One region of the Vreelandella profundi genome, then DNA from elsewhere that is predicted to be linked to it. Evidence: predicted binding sites of a transcription regulator. Region 1 holds the regulator's gene; the other holds the start of a gene.

The links. The regulator PhoB, encoded in region 1, activates phosphate uptake and scavenging genes when phosphate is short. The targets are predictions, from matches to a motif close to TGTCATANNNNTGTCANA.
Region 2: KUO20_RS03165 (CYTH domain-containing protein) is a predicted target of PhoB. The motif match lies at 4,121-4,138, and genes of this name have one in related genera.

The regions. Positions count from the first base shown of each region.
Region 1 covers NZ_CP077941.1:3,544,328-3,551,769, reverse strand. Annotated here, with positions in the region: gene KUO20_RS16300 (LysR family transcriptional regulator) at 1-583, opposite strand, end outside; gene KUO20_RS16295 (hypothetical protein) at 637-993, opposite strand; gene KUO20_RS16290 (HU family DNA-binding protein) at 993-1,265, opposite strand; gene KUO20_RS16285 (NAD(P)/FAD-dependent oxidoreductase) at 1,376-2,590, opposite strand; gene KUO20_RS16280 (chorismate--pyruvate lyase family protein) at 2,773-3,264, shown strand; gene ubiA (4-hydroxybenzoate octaprenyltransferase) at 3,300-4,190, shown strand; gene phoB (phosphate regulon transcriptional regulator PhoB) at 4,302-4,991, shown strand; gene phoR (phosphate regulon sensor histidine kinase PhoR) at 4,994-6,286, shown strand; gene KUO20_RS16260 (hypothetical protein) at 6,590-6,901, shown strand.
Region 2 covers NZ_CP077941.1:673,933-681,374, forward strand. Annotated here, with positions in the region: gene KUO20_RS03145 (PHP domain-containing protein) at 1-428, shown strand, start outside; gene KUO20_RS03150 (L-threonylcarbamoyladenylate synthase) at 571-1,194, shown strand; gene KUO20_RS03155 (5'-nucleotidase, lipoprotein e(P4) family) at 1,382-2,158, shown strand; gene KUO20_RS03160 (ion transporter) at 2,253-3,152, opposite strand; gene KUO20_RS03165 (CYTH domain-containing protein) at 3,186-4,100, opposite strand; gene KUO20_RS03170 (TIGR00153 family protein) at 4,238-4,918, shown strand; gene KUO20_RS03175 (inorganic phosphate transporter) at 4,929-6,194, shown strand; gene argA (amino-acid N-acetyltransferase) at 6,431-7,442, shown strand, end outside.

The DNA of each region.
Region 1 (7,442 bases):
CCATCGGCTGGGCGCTGAGCTGAATAAGTGAGAGCGGCGTAGTTTGTTGGGCGAGAGGGTGATCGGGAGATAAAATGGCCATCAGCGGCTGGGGGCTAGAGGCCCAAAAGCGTAGCTGGGGATGAGTGCGCTCGTGGAACATTAAGCCGATATGGCTGTGATTATCGACCACTGCTTCAATAATGCCCGAGGTGCCTGCAATATGGATATCCAGCTGAATGCCGGCATAAAGCTGGGTAAATTCGTGTAGCGGGGACGCCACTAGATCGCTGACAAAACCCTCACCCACGGTGAGTGAAATTTTGCCGGTTTCCATACGCTGATAAGATTCAAGTGAGGCGATAAAGCCTTCATCAAGAGCCCCGCGTCGCTCGCAGTACTCAAGCAGCATTTCACCCACTGGCGTGGGTGAAATGCCGTCACGCTGACGCTCCATAAGGGTCGCCCCTAAGGCTTCTTCCAGCAATGAAATTTGCCGGCTAACCGCCGAGGGAGCAATGTCTAAGCGTGCCGCTGCGCGGCGCACCGAGCCAGACTCCAGGGCAACGCGGAAGTACACTAAGCGTTGATGAGGTATATCCATCGAGAGCTGTTATACCTCTGCGCTGTTTTTGGCTCTAAGCCGATAGTGCCTTACTACAGATACTTGAGCAGTTTCTGCAGCTTGTTCATATCAGCAGAGTCGCCAACTAAGCGGACGTTTCCATTCATCATGCCGTCAAGAAAGGCCTGCTGTGTTGGCTTTTTGAGTACTTTCAAGGCGGTAGCTTGATCGCGGAAGCGCAGCTCAAGATCTAAGTCTACGGGCAGCCCTTTACCGGTACGGATGCTTTTCGGCGTCATCCGGTAGTGGCGGGCAATACTTAGATCTTCGGTGGCTATTCCCCAGTCCAAGCCGCGCATGCGCTCTAGCTGCTCACGAAAACGCGGCTTGCGGCGCAGGGCTCGTTTGAGCATTAAGCCCAGTAGCCACAGCGTCAGCTTGAGCTTCATTAGGAAACGGCGTCCTTCAGTGCTTTACCAGGCTTAAAGGCGACATTTTTGCTGGCTGCAATTTGCAGCGGTGCGCCGGTTTGCGGATTCTTGCCGGTACGCGCAGCGCGTTGGCGAACCGTAAAGGTGCCAAAGCCAATCAGAGCAACATCTTCACCTTTGGCGACGCTGTTGGTGATTTCATCCAGAATGACATTCAGTACTTGGCCAGCTTTGTCTTTAGACAGGTCGGCACTTTCAGCGATAGCAGCAGCGAGTTCAGGTTTGCGCATAAGGAATCTCCCTTTGATAAAAATCGAACGTATAAAACGAAGGTATGTTATTGGGTGCGTCACCATGACTAGGTTAGCTTAATTTAGCCTAGTCGTGAACGCGGCGAAAATCAGCCTAGCAGCGCAGGTGCTGCTCTGGAAAGCTCCACTTTCCTTCTCACGCAGCCGCCTGTCAACGCAAAACCAATCAAACGTCCGTCTTTATCTTCTGCCAAGGCACTGATATCGCCGCCTTCGCCTTCAATTCTCCAGCGCTCAGGAGGAGATGGAGCTGGGTAGGCAACCACGGGCAACAACGGGGTTTTAACTACGACCGGCCACGCGCCAAAGCTTACGCGAGTGGGGGTGCCGGCCAGGGTTGCCGCTAGGGCTTTGGCACTGGCTTGCAGCGGCTGTACGTACATAGCGTTCACCCCATCGACGCAGGCTACATCGCCTAACGCATAAATATTGGGGTGCGATGTGCGCAGCTGGCGATCTACCACAATGCCGCTAGCTGACACCGTTAACCCTGCTGCTTCGGCAAGTGCGGTGCGCGGGGCAAGGCCCGTGGCCATCAAAATGATGTCGGCGCTGAGCACGGAGCCGTTATCCAAATGGAGCGCAATGTCATTGGTGTGGCTGAGCGCTATCGATTCAATTGTGCGGCCTAAAAAAAGTCGGATACCCGCGTCGCTGAACGCATCGCCTAAGGCGTGACCTAATGGTGGCGGTAACAGGCGCGCAAGTAGATTGCCTTCGGGGGCAATGACGGACACCGGGTGGCCGCCGGCGTGAAGGTCGTTAGCGAACTCACAGCCGACTAGCCCGGCACCTACAATGGCTACCCGTGAATTTCCGCGACTTAACGCCTGATGAAAGCGGCGATAGTCGTCTAAATCGTTGACCGTAAAACAGCGTGAAGCGACGCTAGGCTCGCTGCTGAAAGGCATTCGGGGTGCCGCACCGGTTGCTAACACCAGTGTTTCATAGCTCAGCCACTCGTGGCCTGGCGCATTGCCTAAAAGCATCGCCTGGTTATCCACATCCAGTGCGCTGACCGGGGTGTGGGTAACTATTCGGGCATTTAGCTCTTCGCCAAGCTCTGCGGCGTTTCGCTGAGCTAATTTCTCGGGCGCTAATCCTTTGCTAAAGCCGGTAGAAAGCAGGGGCTTGCTGTAATCGTCGCCGCTGTCAGCGCTGACCAGTGTGATGGAGCGTGTGTCGCCCAGCCGTCGCAATGCACGAGCAAGACCTATGCCTGCCATTCCCGTGCCAATAATCACCAGCGCAGCGCGAGAAGATAGTGGCGTCGTTGACGTTAGCTGTGTATGCGGTGCGGGCATGCAGACATCCAAAAGGTCGCTAAAAGAGTTACTGAAAGAGCTGCTGAAATAAAAGCCTGTTAGAGCGCCATGTTACACTAGCTGCTCCCATTATTGCCCTGGAGAACTCGGTGACACCATCCGCTGGCCGGCAAACGTATCTTTTTCCACGCTGGCGACCCGTCCATGCGGCGCGCCCCGCAATGAGCTCTCCATGGTGGCAGTGGGTAGCCTCCACCGATTCGTTAACCGCTCGTTTAAAAGCGGCAGGCGGCGGCAAGTCTTTTCGGGTGCGTTTACTGCGCCAAGGTGTGGGATGGCCGCTGCCCGATGAGGCACAGGCGCTGGGCATTGGCCCTAAACGCTATGCATGGCTGCGCGAAGTAGCGCTGTGTTTAGATGAAACGCCGTGGGTGGTCGCGCGCTCAGTAGCGCCGTTGACGCAGCTAAAAGGCCAGCGTTTAGACAGTTTGGGCGAGCGTTCGTTAGGCAGCTGGTTATTTCGGCAGCCAGATTTAGTGCGTGGGCCATTAGAGGCGACAACACAACGCCCGCCATTTGCTAGCCTAAATGGGATCGAGCAGGACGGTACCTGGGGTCGCCGCTCTGTCTTTACGCATGGCGGGCTGTCGCTATTAGTACAAGAGTATTTTTTGCTGGCGATGGCGGATGATCTTGATCTGCCTTCGCGCTAGGCTAACGGCTGCGTTTTCTTTTTCGTGAGGTAAGCATGGATCGTTCACTGTTGCGGCCGAAGGGATTGGCTCGCGTGGCAGACTTTTTACAACTGATGCGCTTAGATCGGCCCATCGGTACGTGGCTATTAATGTGGCCAGCCCTTTGGGCGCTATGGATTGCCGCGCAGGGCGTGCCGGGGCGAAACGTGCTGCTTATTTTTGTTGCCGGCGTTTACGCCATGCGTGCCGCGGGGTGTGTGGTGAATGACTATGCCGACCGTCATTTTGATGGGCATGTAAAGCGCACTAAAAATCGTCCTCTAGCCACCGGTCGTATTAGCGAAACCGAGGCCCAGCTGCTGTTTATCGCGCTTATAGCCGTTTCCTTCATTTTGGTGCTGCTGACCAATTGGTTCACGGTGATGCTCTCGCTGGGTGGCGTGCTGTTAGCGATTATTTATCCGTTTATGAAGCGCTACACCCACCTTCCTCAGGTGGTGCTGGGCGCCGCCTTTGCTTGGGCAATCCCCATGGCGTTTGGCGCTGTGCTCGGCTATGTCCCGCTGGAGGCGTGGTTATTGTTCTTTGCCAATGTGGTTTGGACGGTGGCGTATGACACCCAGTACGCCATGGTGGACCGCGACGATGATTTAAAAATCGGCATTAAATCGACAGCCGTGCTGTTTGGTAATGCGGACCGCGTCATTATTGCTTTGCTACAGGTGGTGACGTTACTGCTATTAGCGTGGGTGGGGTGGCGAGTGGGTCTAGGCGGCTTTTTCTGGTTAGGTCTTGTGGGAATGGCGGCCACTTTTCTGCATCAGCAGCGGTTAATTTTTCACCGCGCCCGGGATGCGTGCTTTCAGGCGTTCCTCAATAATTTTTGGTCAGGTTTGTTTATTTTCGCCGGTATTGCGTTAAGTTGGTGGCCTGTGGCGGGCTAATAACCGCCGCTGTCATGTAACTGTCATCAAGTCATGGTGTTATCGTCATCGATATGTCATTGAGCTGTTTTTATTTGAACTAGCTCTCTTTGCACACCTTGAGGCTCTGGTATGACTGCCAAGACCGTTTTGATTGTCGATGATGAGGCGCCGATCCGCGAGATGATTGCGGTAGCGCTGGAAATGGCTGACTATCGCGTGCTCGAAGCGGATAACGCTCAGGATGCTCATGCTTTGATCGTCGACCACCAGCCTGATTTACTGCTGCTTGATTGGATGATGCCTGGCACCAGCGGTATTGAGCTTGCTAGGCGCTTAAAGCGCGAAGAAGCCACCGCTGAGATCCCTATTATTATGCTGACCGCTAAAGGCGAAGAGGATAATAAGATTCAGGGGCTTGAAGCTGGCGCCGATGACTATATCACCAAGCCTTTTTCGCCTCGCGAGCTGGTGGCGCGGCTTAAAGCCGTTTTGCGTCGCGCAACGCCACGCGGTGTTGAAGATCCCGTCGAGGTTAATGGACTGCTGCTTGATCCGGTGAGCCATCGCGTCAGCACCGATGGGAAGGCGCTTGAGATGGGCCCAACGGAATATCGCCTGCTGCAGTTCTTTATGACGCACCAGGAGCGCGCTTACACGCGTAGCCAGCTGCTTGATCAAGTGTGGGGTGGCAACGTGTATGTTGAAGAACGCACGGTAGATGTACATATTCGTCGGTTGCGCAAAGCGCTGGGCGAAACACATCAAAATCTGATTCAAACGGTTCGGGGCACCGGTTACCGTTTCTCTTCACGGGTATAAATGTGCGTCTATGGAGCCGTGAACTGTGGCAACTGGCCTGGCTAGCCACGCTGGGCACAGGCATTGGCTGGCTATTGGATGAAGCAGGGCTTGGGCTGGCGTCTGGACTGGCAGTGTACCTGTTTTATCACTTGCGGCAGCTGCGCGCGCTGTATCGATGGCTAACCCTGCAACCCCATGATGAACCGCCTGCTGCTAAGGGGCTATGGGGCGAACTGTTTGATCGTTTATACCGCTATCAAAAAAGTCAGCGTATTACCCAAAGTCGACTGCGTGCCACCTTGGCGCGTATTCAAGAGTCGTCAGAAGCGATGCGCGACAGCGTCGTTATGCTCGACCGCCATGGCGATCTAGAGTGGTGGAACAGCGCCGCAACCACGATGCTAGGCCTGCAAACGGCCCATGACCGTGGTCAGCACATTACCAATTTACTCCGCGATCCAGGCTTTATAAGCTACTTCAACGCCCGTCACTATAGTGAACCGCTAACGCTGACATCTCCCATTGATGAGCGATGCATTCTGCAGTACCAAATTACCCTGTACGGCGACGATGAGCGGCTAGTGATGGCGAGAGACATTACGCGCCTGCATCGCTTGGAGCAGATGCGCCGTGATTTTGTGGCCAATGTGTCTCACGAGCTGCGTACGCCGCTAACCGTTCTTTCCGGCTATTTAGAAACCTATGGCGATCTTGCCGAGCAGCTACCTCCGCGCTTGGGTAAAGGTATTTACCAAATGCAGGAGCAGACGCAGCGCATGCAGAATCTGGTCAATGATCTATTGCTGCTGTCCCGGTTAGAAATTGACCAAAGTGGCAAGGACCATCAGCCCTTGTCGCTGGGGCCGTTGCTGCAGAGCGTTTGTGATGATGCGCTAGCGCTATCGGGTCAGCGGCATACCATTCTCATTGCACTTGAGAGCAATGCACGCCTGCTCGGAAGTGAGCAGGAAATGCGCAGCGCGATTTCTAATCTCGCTTTTAACGCTGTTCGCTATACGCCGCCTGGGAGCCACATCACGTTGCGCTGGCAAGATAGCCAAGCGGGCGGCGCTTGCATTGAGGTTGAGGACAACGGTGAGGGCATTGATCCGGTGCACATTCCTCGGCTGACCGAACGCTTCTACCGCGTTGATAAAGGGCGCAGTACGACAACGGGCGGTACAGGTTTGGGCTTGGCCATTGTCAAGCACGTGCTGCTGCGCCATGATGCGCAGCTTCTGATTGAATCTCACCCGGGTAAGGGTGCCTTATTCCGCTGCAAATTCCCCGCTTCGCGCCTTAGCCCACCCTGAAAGTAGATGCTATGCACAATCTCTGTAGAAGTGTGCAATATTGGCATACAAGATTGGTAAAACTTTGCTCATGTGCCATTTTTACACACTCTCTGGGCATGCTTAATCGTTAACTAAGATTTATTTTATGGTTTATTTTTTATTAAATTATTGATTTTATTAAAAATTAATTAATAGTGACAGCTTTTGGCATGCCCGCTGCAACATTTATAAATAAGTAAGAGAGATGACCGCAGGAATTGCTGGCTGACATTAGCCTTTCTTTCTTAATTAAGCGGTTTAAACAGCGATCGGAGGTGGAATATGATGTCCAAGGAATTACTCAAGAAAGCTGGCATTTTAGGTTTAACGTTTGGCTTGATGGCTAGCCCACTCGCGTTCGCAGAATCTGAGCAAAGCACGGCAATTGATCAGAATAAAGGCATTACTGCGGATGATGAGGCGATGGAGCCGAAAGGTAACCACACGGATACCGCTAGTGAGCGTGGCCAGCACGATTTGACGCACGATGAAGGCGATGGCGCCAGCAACATGGAGCCCGAGTCTACCAGTAACTCAGATGATGCTAATTTTGAAAGCACAGAAGAGTTACCAGAAGAAAATAGCGGTATGTAACTGTAGTTCTGAAAAATAGTACTGAACGACAGTACCAAGAGTCTGTAAAGGCTCTGCTATAGGGATATATTTGGATTCAAGGATGAATCAATAGGCAATCAGCACGTTAGTCAGGGTAGCATCCAAGGTTGGAGCCCCGCACAAGGAATGGAAGCTAACGTCAATATTACCTATCTGCAAGTTAGACATTAAGCCTCACCTCCGGTGGGGCTTTGTTTTTTTTTGCCGTCAGCCGTTTTTCCGTTCTCCGTCGCTGCTGGCTTTTCCTGCCCTTAGTTTTTCTTATTAAATATGGCTGACTAGGTTCACTCGTCGTTAGTGATACCGCTCACTCCTATCCTTTTTACAGTACAGAACCTCTGCATCTTCTTATCGTCTATGTGTCAAAAAGGCACATACAAATTTGCGCATGTGTCATTAGTGCACAATTATTTAGTGCGATTATTGTTTTTGCGTTATATTATTGCGCGCAACATACGCAATATATACTATTGATTAATGGCGTTTTTTGTAATTTATGCTAGAGGTGGCATTCTTTGTG
Region 2 (7,442 bases), 770 kb from region 1:
CAAGTGCCTTTAAGCGCTACCTGGGCAGTGGCAAGAAGGGCGATGTCAAAGCCCACTGGCCGGAAATTAGCCAGGTGGTGGCGTGGGTAGTGGCCTCTGGCGGCGTCGCTGTGATTGCGCATCCACTGCGCTATGGCTTAACGCGGCGCAAGCGTGGTTTGTTGATGGACACGTTTCAGGCGGCAGGCGGGCAAGCGGTTGAGCTGGTCAGCGGCCAGCAGAACTCGGACAGCACACGCGACTTAGCCCGCCAGCTTGCTGAGCGTGAGCTTTACGCCTCCCTCGGCAGCGACTTTCACTTCCCCGGCAGTCATGCGGCGCCCGGCAGTATGAGCCTAGTGCCGCGCACCGCTGCCCCTCCCATATGGCAGCACCCGCGGTTACTGCATTTACGTGACGCACAACCTGGCCTATTGGCGAAGGCCTAGCCCGGTGTTTGTCGGCCGGTAAAGACTGAACCACGTCAACGCCAGGTCAGCTATGCTGTATGAGCAGGGTTTTAGGATCAGGTTTTAGGATCAGGTTTTAGGACAGGGTTGTAGGATAGGATTTTAAGACAGGAGCAGTTCCATGAGCCAATATTTTCAGATTCACCCAGAAAATCCCCAGAAGCGTCTAATCGACCAGGCTATTGCGATCATTCGTAAGGGCGGCGTTGTGGCGTATCCCACCGACTCAGGCTATGCCCTGGGCTGTCATTTGGGCGAGAAAAAAGCGGTTGAGAAAATCAAATGGTTGCGCTCGCTGGACGACAAGCACAACTTTACGCTGGTGTGCTCTGATTTGTCAGAAATCGGCACTTACGCTAAAGTCGACAACGACGTTTTTCGGCTGCTGAAAGCCCATACGCCAGGGCCTTACACGTATATTTTAGATGCCACTTCTGAGGTGCCTCGTCTGCTGCTGCATCCTAAGCGGCGCTCTATTGGCGTGCGCGTGCCGGATCACCGCATCACCCATGCGCTATTAGCCGCGCTGGGTGAGCCGTTGATGAGCGTAACGCTAATTCCGGTGGGCGAGACCTTGCCCATGAACGACCCGGAAGAAATTCGCGAGCGCTTTGGCGCCCATTTGGACGCCATTATTGACGGTGGGGCCTGCCATTTAGACCCAACAAGCGTTATTGACCTGCGCGAGCTGCCGCCCAAAATCGTTCGTGAAGGGCGAGGCGATATCTCTCCTTTCGTAGCCTAAAAGCTCTCTGCAAGGCAAATCCTCGGCTCGTAGCATTATCGAGAAGAGGTTTGTCTTTTTTCGTTGTTTGATTGTTCAATGAAAATAAAATATGATCCTAATGATTCTTTTCGATAATAAATCGTGATCCTTTAAGGCGCGGAGTCGCCTCGTCTTTTTGAGATCGCCTAGCCCAGGAGATCATTCAATGAAGATGCCTTTCACCCCTCGCCTCTGCACCCTTGCTGCCCTAGCCAGCCTTACTGCTCTACCGCTGACGAGCCACGCGGATAGCAATGATGCAGGAATGTGTGCCCAGGAAGCTTATGCGATGGGCCTGCGCTATCAACAGCAGTCTGCTGAGGCTGCTGCCCTCCAGCGTCAGGGTTTTGCTCTCGCCACCTATCGGCTTGAGGATCAAATTGAAGCACATGGTAGCAGCGACGGCCTGGCTATCATTACCGACCTGGACGAAACGGTGCTGGACAATAGCGCGCTGCTGGTTCGCGACATGCAGGCGTGCCACGACTACACCGCCTGGGATACTTGGGAGCATTGGGAGCGTGAAGGTGAGCCGCGTTTAATGCCGGGCGCCAAAGCGTTCCTGGATTACGCAGATGAGCAGGGCGTGGCTATTTTTTACGTTTCTGATCGCTATCAGGAGAATGAAGCCGACACGATCGCCACGTTAAATGCGTTAGCGCTGCCCCAGGTCTCTGAGCAGAGCGTGATGCTGCTGGGGCCCGCTAAAGAAGAGCGGCGCGCAGAGGTGGTTGAAAGCCATACGCTGGTCATGCAGTTAGGCGATTCACTGCACGATTTTGCGGCTGATTTTGCAGGTGCCGACCTTGCCCAGCAGCACGACCTTGTGAACGATAATGCAGAGCGTTTTGGCAAGGACTGGATTGTATTCCCCAACGCGACCTACGGTGCTTGGAGTGAGGCCGAGCTAGATGCTTGGGAAGCGCCGTTCGAAGGAGAGTGATCCCGAGACCACCCCCTTGATCTCTTGCTAATCCAGTAAAAGAGCACTGCGCGCCCCAGGTTTCGTTGCCCTGGGGCGCGTTTTAGTCTTTGTCTTACTTTTCTTCATCTTGCTTTTGTTCGTCTTGCTTTTGTTCATCTTTCTTGCGCGGGTCTTCACTGTCCTCGTCTAGCCAGGTGCCACAGCGCATGCAGTAGTGGGCGAGTTGGTCATGCTGCTCATGTCCGCAGCCGGGGCAGGCTTCTTCCGAGTGGCGATCTTCACGTATTGAGCGAATCACCTGAGCCGAGAAAATCCCAGTGGGCACGGCAATGATCGAGTAGCCGAGTAACATCAGCACCATGGTAATCGCTTTGCCTAGTGGCGTGATCGGGACGATATCGCCATAGCCTACGGTCGTCATGCTAACGATAGCCCAATACATCGACATGGGAATGCTGGTAAAGCCTGCCTCCGGCGATTCGATGGTGTACATCAAGGCCGCAAATAGCGTCACCACCATCAAAATAGAGAAGAAGAACAGCAGTATCTGGCGCATGCTGCGCTTCAGGGCGTCTATTAACAGGCTGGCTTCACCGACAAACTCCATCAGGCGCAAAATACGAAAAATCCGCAGTACCCGCAGCAGGCGCACAATCACCAGCGCGTGGGCGCCGGGCACCAAAAGAACGAGCCACGTGGGTAAAATCGCAATGAGGTCGACGATGCCATAAAAGCTTTTGAGATAGAGAAGCGGGCGTTCCAGGCAGTAGATGCGAATGAGCAGCTCAATGCTGAACAGCAGCGTCAGCACCCATTCGGTGTAAAAAAAGATGTTCCCGTAGCGCTCGGCATAAATCTCAATACTGCCCAGCAGAATCACCGCGACGCTCACCAAAATAGCCACAATCAAGGCGATATCAAATGCTTTCGCGCCCGGCGTATCGGACTCAAATATGATGTGGAACAGACGGCTGCGCAGGCCTTCCGTGCCTGGAGTTAGGTGAAAATTCATTGCATCATCCTGAAGTGGGCCCTCAAATCAGCGCTAGCGTAGCGCGGTTTGGTACGCCAAGCGATAGGCGAGTGCTAACGCAGCGCTGCCGTAAGCGGCCTGTGGCTGGCCTTGGGCATCGAGAGCGAGAGGCAGTGTCTGTGCGTAAGTGCGCTCAAGGGTATCTAGCTCAGGATGTTCCGCCAGTGCTTGAATCGCCTGGTGGGCTTCTGCTAGAAAGCTTGCTTGCTGGCTGTCGTGGTAGGCATCTAGCGCTAGCGTGGCGCGGTGTAGCCATTGAATGGGGGTTTGCGCGTCGGGTAAAGGCCAGTGCTGGGCGCTCAGCATATTGCCGCGCGCTGCTTTGCTGCTGTCTGATGGGCGCAGGGGAACCTGCTCGGCAAGCTGAAGTGCCAGTGTCCAAAGCGTTTCTGGGTCGCCCTTTTTTAACTCAAGCTCTATTTCACAGATAGGCGTGCGGTAGCCGCCGCTAATAATTTCGCCTTCATCTAATACCAGCTCAATATGGCTGCTAGTATCTGTTAAAGCGGTGCTCGAAAGGCCGCTAGTTAACTGCCAGCTGCGCCGCGTGAAGTCAGTGCGTAGCTGTGGCACTAGTGCGGGTAGCGCCTGCGCAAGCTCGCCTTGAAACGGTGGCAGCTTGGCAAGCGCCGAGAGGTCTAATTGCGGGCCCGAAACTTGCCATTCCCACTCTTGACGCTGAGAAAGCCCGCCACTACCTTGGCCTGCTGTTTTGACAGTGTGCAGCAAGATGCCATCGATTTCGCGCAGGCGAACGGCAATACGTGCCTTGGCTAAATCGCCTGACGGGGTATCAAAATAGGTGTTGGTCAACGTGTGTTGAGAGACGGGAAGTGAGGCCAGAAGCGGGTGTTGGTTTAACGCAGCCGGCCCAGTGGGGGGCAGCGCCAGCTTAATCTCTACTTCTAGAGGAGTTGGGGTTTTCATGGCAATCGCCACCTCGTTATCGTGACATATAGATGAATATTTGATTACATTTATGAACTTTTCATGACGGCGGCGAGCGCACTCTTTATACTGGCGCCGCCATTTCCAGGCTTTCCGAAAACAGGCTAAAAGGCATTATGGTTACCTCCAATCCTTTTTCTTCGATGTTTGGCCGCTCGCCATTCCAGCCGTTATTGGCCCATATCGTCAAGGCGAATGAATGTGCCGACCAGCTATTGCCGTTTTTCGAGGCAACCCTGGCTGACGACTGGGTCAAAGCGGCTGAGCTGCGCGAAAACGTCACTCGCTTAGAGCATGACGCTGATACGCTGAAAACTGAGTTGCGATTGAACCTGCCCAACACTATGTTTTTACCGGTGTCGCGGTCTGATCTGCTCGATCTCATTAGCGTACAGGACAAAATCGCCAATAAGGTGCGCGACATTACCGGCATTATGATGGGCCGTAAAATGCGCGTGCCGGATGAGCTGGCTGAGCCGATGCGCGATTATATCTGCACAAGCGTTGCCTGTGTTGCGCAAGCTCGCCAAGCGTTGGAAGAGCTCAAAGATCTGCTTGAATCAGGCTTTGGACGTAACGTCGCTGATGTCATGCATCGAATGATCCGTGAACTGCATATTCTCGAACACCAGGCCGATGACCAGCAGGTGACTATTCGTCGCCAGCTTTTCGCGCTTGAAAGTCAGCTGCCACCCGTCGATGTGATTTTTCTTTATAAAATCATTGAATGGGTGGGTGAATTATCTGACCGCGCCGAGCGCGTGGGTAGCCGCTTACAGATTCTGACAGCCCGCTAAGGGGACTTGTATGCTGATTATTGCCCAGCACGGTGAAATCTTCATTATCCTGGCCTGCTTGTTCGGCTTCTTTATGGCTTGGGGCGTTGGCGCAAACGATGTAGCCAATGCCATGGGGACCTCGGTGGGATCGAAAGCGATCACCATCAAGCAAGCCATCCTTATTGCCGTTGTCTTTGAATTTCTGGGCGCATGGCTGGCCGGCGGTGAGGTCACCGCTACCATTCGTGGAGGGATACTCGACCCGGTATTATTAGAAGCTAATCCTGAACTATTAGTTTACGGCATGTTGTCTGCACTGTTAGCTGCCGCCATTTGGTTGTTGATTGCTTCAGCACGCGGCTGGCCGGTGTCTACCACGCATTCTATTGTGGGCGCTATCGTCGGTTTTGGCGCGGTGGGCCTGGGGGTTGATGCGGTGGCGTGGGGCAAGGTAGGTCAAATTGCCTCTAGCTGGCTCATTTCGCCGCTGCTCGCGGGTACCATCGCCTATGTCCTCTTTAAGTCTGTTCAGCATCTGATTTTTGAAAGCAGCGACCCGCTTGCAGCGGCTAAGCGCTACGTACCCGGTTACGTTTTCCTGGTAGGCTTTATTGTCTCGATGGTCACGCTGACCAAAGGCTTGTCGCACGTAGGTTTGAACCTCAGCTTTGGGCAAAGCTTGTTGCTTTCGATTGTGCTCGGCATCGCCATTATGGGCCTGGGCATCGTTATGCAGCGACGCATTAAGTTCGAGCAAAATGCGAACGACCACTTTGGCTACGCTAACGTTGAGCGCGTGTTTGGCGTTCTGATGATCTTCACCGCTTGTGCAATGGCGTTTGCGCACGGCTCGAATGACGTAGCCAACGCAGTGGGCCCTCTAGCCGCGGTCATTAGCGTTGTACGTAGCGACGGCGTGATCGACAGCGCCGCGCTAGTGCCCTGGTGGGTGCTTATGCTGGGCGGTGCGGGGATCGTGGTAGGCCTTGTGACCTACGGGCACAGAGTGATTGCGACAGTGGGTACCGGCATTACTGAACTCACTCCAAGCCGAGGTTTCGCCGCCACCCTGGCCGCTGCAAGCACCGTCGTGCTGGCCTCGGGTACCGGCTTGCCTATCTCAACGACGCATACCCTGGTTGGCGCTGTGCTGGGGGTTGGTTTAGCGCGCGGCATGGCGGCTCTTAACCTGCGCGTGATCGGTACCATTGCTATTTCGTGGCTAATTACGCTGCCCGCGGGCGCAGGCCTGGCTATTTTGTTCTTCTTTATGTTCAAAGGCATGTTTGGCTAAGCCAGTGCTACCAAATCGGTTCGGCTAAACCAGTTCTGGTAAATCAGTTCGACTAAACCAGTTCGGCTAAACAAGCCAAGCAGGCATAAAAATAACGGCGGCACTCTTCATTGCGATCTGCATGAGAATCAGCAGATATGCAATTGAAGGTGCCGCTGTTTTTTATGCTCTGTTAAAGTAGCCAAGTTGAACGTGATAACAGCCTGTTTCTTTCACCTGCTGCCGGAGAGCGGCCCTTGGATACGCGCTTCCCCTTTGTCGATTGGTTTCGTAACGCTTCCCCCTACATTAATGCGCATCGGGGGCGAACCTTTGTCATCTTAATTGAAGGCGAAGCGATGGCCTCTGGCCGCGGGGAGCAGCTGATTCAAGATTTAGCGCTGCTGCATACGCTGGGCGTGCGTTTGGTGGTGGTGTTTGGCACTCGCCCACAGGTGCAGGAAGCCTTAACGATGGCGGGCGTTGAGCCCACGCGTATTGATGGCCGCTGGGTCGCCGACCGCGCCGTGATGGTGCACGTGGAGCAAGTCGCTGCGCACCAACGGCTGTGGCTAGAGGCCCGGCTTTCCCTTGGACTGCCCAGCACGCCGCTACACGGCGTAGAGCTCAGCGTGATCTCGGGCAATCTCGTCACCGCTAAGCCGCTCGGCGTAAGAGAAGGCGTGGACTTTGACCACGGCGGGGAAGTGCGCCGCGTGCGGGCCAGCGCCATTGAAGGCCTGCTGGAGAAGGGCTCGTTAGTGCTGCTGCCGCCGCTAGGCTTTTCAAGTACGGGCGAGGTGTTTGACCTGGAGGCCGCCGAAGTTGCCCAGCACGCCGCCGTGGCGCTAAAAGCCGATAAACTGATTTTGCTCGGTGAGTCCGAAGGCTTAGACGATGAGGATGGTGCACTGCTGCGCCAGCTTTCTCCGGCAGAAGCAGAGCCGCGCATAAGCGCCGCGCTGCCAGGCAGCGAGTTAGCCCGTCATTTACAGGCCGCCTGCACCGCCGCAAGGCAGGGCGTGGCGCGCACGCATCTACTTTCCTGGCGCAACCATGACGCTTTGCTGGGCGAGCTGTTCACCCGCGACGGCGTGGGCACCATGATTACTCAGCATCGTTATGAGCAGCTGCGCCCGGCCACGCTCAACGACGTGGCGGGCTTGCTGGAGCTTTTAGAGCCATTAGAGCGCCGCGGTATGCTGGTTGCGCGCTCAAGAGAGCGCCTGGAGCACGACATCGATGATTACATGGTCATTGAGCGGGATG